Regions from separate parts of the Sporosarcina sp. FSL K6-3508 genome, predicted to be linked through region 1. Evidence: riboswitches for the same ligand, from Rfam matches in the RefSeq annotation. Region 1 holds a riboswitch; the other holds the start of a gene.
What was found. A riboswitch is a leader RNA that binds a small molecule or an ion and turns the genes downstream of it on or off. The one in region 1 is predicted to bind FMN.
Positions count from the first base shown of each region.

Region 2: another riboswitch for FMN. It lies ahead of MKX97_RS06460 (ECF transporter S component); the one in region 1 lies ahead of ribD (bifunctional diaminohydroxyphosphoribosylaminopyrimidine deaminase/5-amino-6-(5-phosphoribosylamino)uracil reductase RibD).

Region 1 is NZ_CP152016.1:2,374,066-2,378,283, reverse strand. Features, by position in the region: gene MKX97_RS11680 (GNAT family N-acetyltransferase) at 1-797, shown strand, start outside; gene menC (o-succinylbenzoate synthase) at 787-1,899, shown strand; FMN riboswitch at 1,957-2,291, shown strand; gene ribD (bifunctional diaminohydroxyphosphoribosylaminopyrimidine deaminase/5-amino-6-(5-phosphoribosylamino)uracil reductase RibD) at 2,418-3,506, shown strand; gene ribE (riboflavin synthase) at 3,510-4,154, shown strand; gene MKX97_RS11660 (bifunctional 3,4-dihydroxy-2-butanone-4-phosphate synthase/GTP cyclohydrolase II) at 4,169-4,218, shown strand, end outside.
Region 2 is NZ_CP152016.1:1,386,736-1,390,953, forward strand. Features, by position in the region: gene MKX97_RS06450 (sigma-70 family RNA polymerase sigma factor) at 26-562, shown strand; gene MKX97_RS06455 (GerMN domain-containing protein) at 555-1,760, shown strand; FMN riboswitch at 1,833-1,967, shown strand; gene MKX97_RS06460 (ECF transporter S component) at 2,156-2,737, shown strand; gene MKX97_RS06465 (MFS transporter) at 2,990-4,195, shown strand.

The DNA.
Region 1 (4,218 bases):
ATGCGGTGCAAAAACTTGAGAAGCAAATCTGGGGAATGGAGCCGATTCCTGTTCATCAAACGATTACTGCGGTGAAAAATGGTGGCCTGATTGTCGGCGCGTTTGCCGGCGAGCGAATGATTGGTTTTTCCTACAGCTTTGCAGGATTCTCTGAAGGGCAGTCGTATTTATGTTCCCATATGTTAGCTGTCGATCAAGAATTTCAATTAATGGGGATCGGTAAGTTGTTGAAAGATGAACAGCTACGTTTGGCGCGCGAGATGGGTTATGAATTAATTGTCTGGACATTTGATCCACTCGAAAGCCGCAATGCCTACCTAAATACATCAAAATTATACGGAGTCTGTTACGACTATATCGTCAATTGCTACGGTGAAATGGCGGACGGTCTGAATAAAGGCTTACCGACCGACCGTTTTCAAGTGGCGTGGTGGATTACTAGTCCGCGAGTGAATGAATGTTGGCAACCGATAAATCTTCAGTACATGTGTCCGTTTACGGTTCGCCTGACAAATGAAAATCACCCTGAGCTGCAGTTACCTGAAGAAAACGATTGGCTGTCGGCAGAAGCGGTAGAAGTGCCCGTTCCAAAACATACCCAGCTGCTGAAGACTGAAGACTCCCAGTTGGCGCTTGATTGGCGTTTGAAAACAAGGAATCTATTTCAACAACTGTGCAGCGCAGGGTTTGCATTAATTGATGTGCGCAGAACGGATGAAGCTGTACAATACTATCGTTTTTGTAAGCTTTCCATGATTCCATTACAAAATGAAAGTAGTGAGCCGATTGAAAATTGAAAGTGTAACCATTCGTAGGATGAGTATGACGATGAAGAATCCTTTCACAACGAGTTTCGGAACAATCCATCAAAGAGACTTCCTGTTGGCTACAGTGCAAGATGAACTGGGCAACGAAGGTTGGGGAGAAAGCGTGGCGTTCACTTACCCATGGTATAGCGAAGAGACAACGGAAACATGTATTCATATGTTGCGTGATTTCTTGATTCCGGCGGTGCTTGGTAAGACAATCGAACATCCGGATGAAGTGAATGAATTTTTTGCACCTATTCGAAAGAATAACATGGCAAAGTCGACGATTGAAGGTGCGGTTTGGGATTTGTATTCAAAACGTCACGATATGTCGCTTGCCGAAGCGTTAGGCGGTGAACGGGATCATATTGAAGTCGGGATCAGTATTGGCATTGAAGAACGTGTGGAAGACTTACTTGCCAATGTGAAAGGTTTCATCGATGAAGGCTATAAGCGGATTAAGGTGAAGATCAAACCGGGGCAAGACGTGGAAGTCATCCGAGCGATCCGCAACGAATTTCCCGATGTGCCATTGATGGCAGATGCGAACTCTGCCTATACGCTGGATGATGCAGAAGTTTTAAAGGAATTGGACCAGTTTAATTTGATGATGGTCGAGCAGCCGCTTGCGTCTGACGATATTATCGATCATGCAAAACTTCAGAGACAAATGTCGACACCGATCTGTTTGGATGAAAGTATCCATTCCTTGGAAGATACCAGGAAAGCTGTGGAGCTTGGGAGCTGTCGGATTATAAATATTAAAATCGGACGTGTGGGCGGTTTGACGGAAGCTAAGAAGATCCACGACTACTGCGCAGCTAAAGGGATTGATGTGTGGTGCGGTGGGATGCTGGAATCAGGCATCGGACGAGCGCACAATGTCGCTTTAACGACGCTGCCGAATTTCACACTGCCTGGAGATACGGCGGGTTCTTCTCGTTATTGGGATCAAGATATTATCAAGCCTGAGGTAGTAGCGGAAAATGGTTATATTACCGTGCCAAATGAAGCTGGTATTGGTTATAAACCGGATATCGAAGCGATCGATCAATTCACGGTGAATAAGTGGGTATTTAGAGCTGAATAAATATTCAGTGATTGTCATTTCACTATTAGTTGTGCTAGACTCTTAGGTAATCGAATAAGTTTCCTTCGGGGCAGGGTGGAAGTCCCTACCGACGGTGATGAGCTTACAAGCTCTTAGTCCGTGACCCGGATGCTTTTATCTAAATTCAGCAGAAACCCTCACTTCCATAAGTGGCGGTATGAATACGGTGGCTTTTCTGTTCAGTGGGTGTTCAAACGCCCGCTGAATCCAGATAAAGCCTCTGGCAGATGTCATGGATTTTGAAATGTGCGAGTACATTTCAAAATCCATGCGCAATCACGCCTAGGTGTGATTGATTAGCTAAAAAGCAGAAGGTGGATTTGGTGAAACTCCAAAGCCGACAGTTAAAGTCTGGATGAGAGAAGGAACAATGCGTTTTTAAAATCTACATTTATAACGCTTATTTTGTCATGGTTACAAGCCCCGCATTTACATTTTGCGGGGCTTTTTGTTTTGTCACGTCACAAGAGGAATTTTGCAAGTTGGAGTGTTGTGCAGTGAAACAAGATTATATGGAAATGGCGTTGAAGTTAGCTCAAAACGTTAATGGTCAAACTTCTCCGAATCCGCCAGTTGGCGCCGTGATAGTGAAAGACGGTAGAATCGTCGGAATGGGTGCTCACTTGCAGGCGGGGGAACGACATGCTGAGCGGGTTGCGCTTGATATGGCCGGCACAAAAGCGGAAGGCGCTGATTTGTATGTAACTTTGGAGCCTTGTTCTCATACAGGTAAAACTTCGCCTTGCGCAGATGCGATTATTCGGGCTGGTATCCAGCGTGTCTACGTGGCGATTTCCGATCCCAATCCGTTGGTTGCCGGCAAAGGCATGGAACGACTTCGTGCTGCGGGTTTGGAAGTAGAGAAAGATGTATGTACCGATCAAGCACAGAAATTGTATGCACCATTTTTTCATTTTATACGAACGAAAACACCTCATGTGACAATGAAAACAGCGATGACGATGGACGGTAAGATTGCAACATCTACAGGAGACAGTAAATGGGTGACGAGTGAGCAAGCAAGGCTCGATGTCCATCTGCTTCGTCATACCCAAGATGCGATTTTAGTCGGCGTTCAAACGATTCTTCATGATGACCCCCTTCTCACCACCAGATTGCCCCGAGGTGGAAAACATCCTATTCGAGTTATTTTAGATACTTGGTTACGAACACCAATTGATAGTCAAGTCATTCAAAACAATGCTGCACCTACATGGATTTTTTGTGGGAATGAAGCAGAATACTTGCGTGAACAGTTGCTCCAAAAGCCGCACGTCCGAATCATACGCATGCCGAAAATTCAGCTTGATATTGAAGAGATCCTCTTGCGCTTAGGCTCTGACGGTGTCATGACGTTATTGGTAGAAGGTGGTGCCGCGGTCAATGCTTCATTCATCAGGGCGCGTGCCGTTCAGCGTGTTATTTGCTATATGGCGCCGAAGTTACTTGGCGGCAGTGGCTCGCTGACACCTGTTGGTGGAACAGACCCGGAGATTATGGGAGAGGCCTTCCCGTTGATTTTTGAAAGTGTGGAAATGATTGGCCCTGATATTAAAATTATAGCGCTACCGAAAGAGAGGGATTGACCGTTGTTTACAGGGATTATTGAAGAAATCGGTTCAGTCAAAAGTGTACAGCCGGGAGCGCAGTCGATGACATTGACGATTGCAGCTTCTACTGTATTAGCCGATGTCCAATTAGGTGACAGCATTGCAGTCAATGGAGTTTGTCTGACAGTCAAAAAGTTTTCGAAAGAACAATTTTCTGCAGATGTCATGCCTGAGACCGTCTCTTCTACCTCACTTCAACAATTGAAGGTGGGAAGTCGAGTGAATTTGGAACGTGCTCTTGCAGCTAACGGTCGATTTGGCGGTCATTTCGTCACGGGACATGTCGATGGTGTCGCCATCATTCGTGAAAAACGTACTATCGATAATGCACTTTATATTCGGCTGGCTTTGCCTGAACAGTATAGTCCGTATTTATTGCCAAAAGGCTCGATCGCATTAGACGGTACGTCACTGACAATTTTTGATGTGAATGAAACAGATATTACGATTTCGTTGATTCCGCATTCCCAAGAAATGACGGTCATTGCGAAAAAGTCCCTAGGGGATGTTGTTAATTTCGAATGCGACATGCTGGCGAAGTACGTAGAGAACATGCTTAAGAGACGAGACGCGAAAGAACAGCCACTGACAGAGGATTTTCTACAACAGCACGGATTTAAGTGAAGGAGTGGACAGAGATGTTTCATACAATTGAAGAAGCGTTAGAAGATTTAAAACAAGGTAAAGT
Region 2 (4,218 bases), 990 kb from region 1:
TACTATAATAGAGCGAGGGGATTAAATGGATGATTCCGTTTTCCTGCGATTGTACGAAGAATATAACCGAGATGTATTTAATTTTTTGATCTATTTGACTCGTAATCGAGACATAGCCGAAGATTTAATGCATGAAGTATATGTTCGCGTACTGAAATCATACAGCAACTTCGAAGGAAAAAGTTCAGAGAAAACATGGCTGTTTGCAATTGCGAAAAATGTCTCGATTGATTATTTCCGTAAACAAGCAACCATGAAGAAGCATACAGATCTTCATTTCGATTGGGAAACACAGGAATTGGTTGCACACGATCTCCTGCCTGAGCAACTTATCGAATCGGATGAAGAGAAACGACTAGTTTTGGAAGAATTGCATAACTGTACAGGCGATCAGAAAATGGTCATTTTCATGCGGTTCTTCCAAGACCTCACGATTGCTGAAACTGCAGAAGTTTTGGAATGGACAGAGGGTAAAGTAAAAACTACCCAGCATCGTGCAGTAAAGGCTTTGAAGGAAAAGGTAGAAGCACGTTCGGTGAGAAAGGGGCGATCAAATGAGTAATGATAAGTGGAATGAAGAAAAAATTGAAACTACATTACGCGAAATGCCTACGATTTCAGATCACCGCTCTAAAGAGGATGTACTAGCAAGACTTAAGAAAGATCCGAGAGTAAACGAAGAACCCCAGCCAAAGAAGAAGCGGATGAAAGCGAAATGGCAGCCGATTCTTGTGGCTGTTGCAGCGATTTTATTGCTCAGTATTTTAGTGCCGACGTTTCTCAATCCATCGAATCAAGTATCGATGGATAAAGCAGAACCGGTGGATAATGCGGACCCTGCTCCGGCATCACTGGAAGAAAATTCAGAATCAACCGAGTCAAGTCAAGATATGGCGACATTCTCTAAAGCTTTACCGACGGCCCCGCATTATGCCGTCTATCCGTCTGACGTAGCTAAACAGAATTCTTTTCATATAGGTCTGGCGACGAATCAGGCAACGGTTGTACCTGTGACCTTCCTTATACCGAATGAGTTGGTAGAAAGTGATTTAGGAACGATACAGCCGGATGCTGTTGCACTTTACAATATGTATGCCGGAAAACTAGATGAGGAATCACTCGGCTTCACTGAGTATCACCCGTTTAACGCGGTGATTTCATCGAATGAAAAACAAGTATGGATGAAGTTTGCTGCAGACCATTCGTACGACATGGCGAGCGCTACGCTAGAGATGTTGAATCAAGCCGTTCAAGATACGTTTTACGGATTTGATGAAGTCAAATTTCTTCGAGAAGACGGATCGCCTATTGTATTTGATCAGATCGGTGAAGCGAGCAAACCTATTGTGCTGAAAGGCTCTAAATCGCAACAAGCCTATTATCGATTCACTCAAGAAAATGGGGAAGAGTTGCTTTCTTCGAATTTCGGTAAATCCTTTAAATCGCCACAAGAAGCTTTGTTGAGCATGAAGAAAAAGCCGAATGACATTTATTCTAGTGTCGTTCCAGAAGGCGTAGATTTTAAAGTCTCGGAAGACAAGGAAGTGCTCCATGTGGAATTTAGTGATGTATTAGATTTGGATAGTATGCAAGTGGAAGAGGCTATGCAATTAATCGAAGGTATTTTATTGACTGCTGCAAGCTTTGATCGACAAGTACAGTTCGATCAAATAATGCAAGAGCAATGGCAGGATTTTGATTTTACACAGCCGCTGCCGAAACCAATTGGAGCGAATCCGAAATTCCTTATTCTCAAATAATTCTGTTTTGTAGACTCAAGTAGTTTACAAAACAGTTTTTTTTAGTTACAATAGGAATATAACATAATATTGATTCATCTTCGGGGCAGGGTGTAATTCCCGACCGGCGGAAATAAAATAGTCTTCTATTTTTAGCCCGCGAGCTTAACAGCTGATTCTGGTGAGATTCCGGAGCCGACAGTATAGTCTGGATGGGAGAAGGTGAAGGTGCAGCCATCTTTTTGTGTACGCAAAATGATGCTTGTTTAAACTCGGATAAATCCTTGAAAATTTATCTGTTATTAACAGTGCATTTAACTCTCCCTAAAGCGATTTGCTTTAGGGATTTTTAGCGAAGCAGCAGATGAGCAAGCCTTTCCTCTTTTGAAGTGAATCGCAAAAGGAGAGAGGAACAAATGAAAAACATGAAGTTACGCAAGTTAATTTTGATTGCTGTTTTAGGAAGTATATCCACCGTTTTAATGCAGTTTAACTTTCCATTGCCTGCATTGCCTGGATTTCTGAAGTTTGATTTCAGTGAAGTTCCGGCTGTCGTCGCAATCATGACAATGGGACCAGTTGCAGGGATCGGTGTGGAATTATTGAAGAATATCATGTATTGGTTTTTATCCGGTAGTCCAACGGGTGTTCCTGTAGGTGAAATTGCAAACTTTGCAACAGGTGTCATGTTCATCATGCCGATTTATTGGATCTACATGAAATATCGTTCGACAAAAGGGCTGGCGGCAGGTTTGATCGCAGGTACAACAGCAATGGCAATTGGTATGAGTGTATTGAATTACTTTGTGTTTTTCCCGATGTACACTTATTTCCTTGGTATGCCAGCTGTAACCGGTGATGCACTTTATAAAATGGTCATTTTAGGGATCTTGCCATTCAACCTCATTAAAGGTGTCATATTATTGGCGATTTCGTTGATGTTATATAGAAGTATGGAGAAGTGGATTCTCCAGCAACAGAAGAAGTTATTAGTTTAATTAAACAAACGGCAGTTTCTTTTTAAAAAGGGGCTGCTGTTTTATTTTTTGATTTGGTGCTCGTAACATGGTAAACAATGTTGGATTACAAAGTTTAGTTGTTATACCAATAGGTTTTAAATAGTCTAACCAAAAAACGATAAACCTTAATCCCCCGAGGTTTATCTCTAAAGGTAAAGGAGCCAAGGGTATATGAACAGTCCAATTTAAGAATCCCCAGCTTTCTAAGTTAATTAATTTTAATTGGGGGATATACAATTGAATAAAAACTTCATTTTACTCATAACAGGGCAGTCACTTGCAAGTATTGGTGATGTTCTGTATATGGTTGGCATTATAAGCACGATTTTTGCGTTAACAGGATCTGCAACGGCTGCGTCCTTTGTGCCTTTTACAATTACCTCCTCGATGTTTTTATCGAGTCTTTTGACACCTCTAGTAATGGGTAAAGTTAATTTGAAGTGGTTACTGACTGGATCACAATTGGGAAAAACAGGCCTGATCGTAGTACTAGGACTATTTTTAAGTGGGATATCAGGAGCAAATTATTATTTGGTGTTTCTCGTCATCTCTGGCATTGCGTTCCTTGACGGATGTGCTAATCCGATAAAACTAACCATGATACCGCAGTACGTAGAGCCAGAAAGATTAGTTCGAGCGAACGGTGTAGCTGAAACGATATCCCAATTCATTCAAACGGTGATGTGGTTTGTAGGCAGTTTATTTTTGATTTTCATGGATGTACAGCAGTTAATTTGGGTTGTTAGTCTCATGTTTGCACTATCAAGTATCATGATGTTTTTATTGGATAATGTAAAAAATCAGAGATCGAAACAGGAAAAAAAGCTCGATCGGATTAAAGTTGGTTGGAAAACCTTGTTTGATGTCCCTGTATTACGGAAAATAGCATATATGGAAGTCTTGGAAACCGTGGCTGCTACAGTTTGGATTGCCGCTATTTTGTATGTGTTTGTCAGTGATGCACTGCACGTAGACGAAAAATGGTGGGGCTTCATCAACGGCTCCTTCTTTTTAGGGCTAATAATCGGAAGCATCTATTGCATAAAATACTCTTCTCTAGTCGAAAGAAAGCTTGCCAAAATAATTTTCATTGGCTCTTTATCTAGCTTTTTTATAACTATATTATTTAGTGCAACCAGCAATCCGATGATTGCTTTATTGTTGGCAGTTGGAATTGGTTTATTCGGACAGTTAAAGAGCATTCCTCAACAAACAGTAATTCAAACCAGCGTAGCGAAGGAAAAGTTGTCTACTGTATATACATCTTTGGGGGCGATTTCAACAGGGATATTCGGAATATCCTCTCTTGGTATGGGTATTCTGGCAGATTTATTTGGGGTCAGGTGTGTTTTTCTTGTTTCGGGACTAATGCTTGCTATCGTCACGTTGATTGTATATAAGAATAAGCATTTGTTTGTTCGGAACATAATGGAATAGTATTTTAACATGTGGGTTTGTTG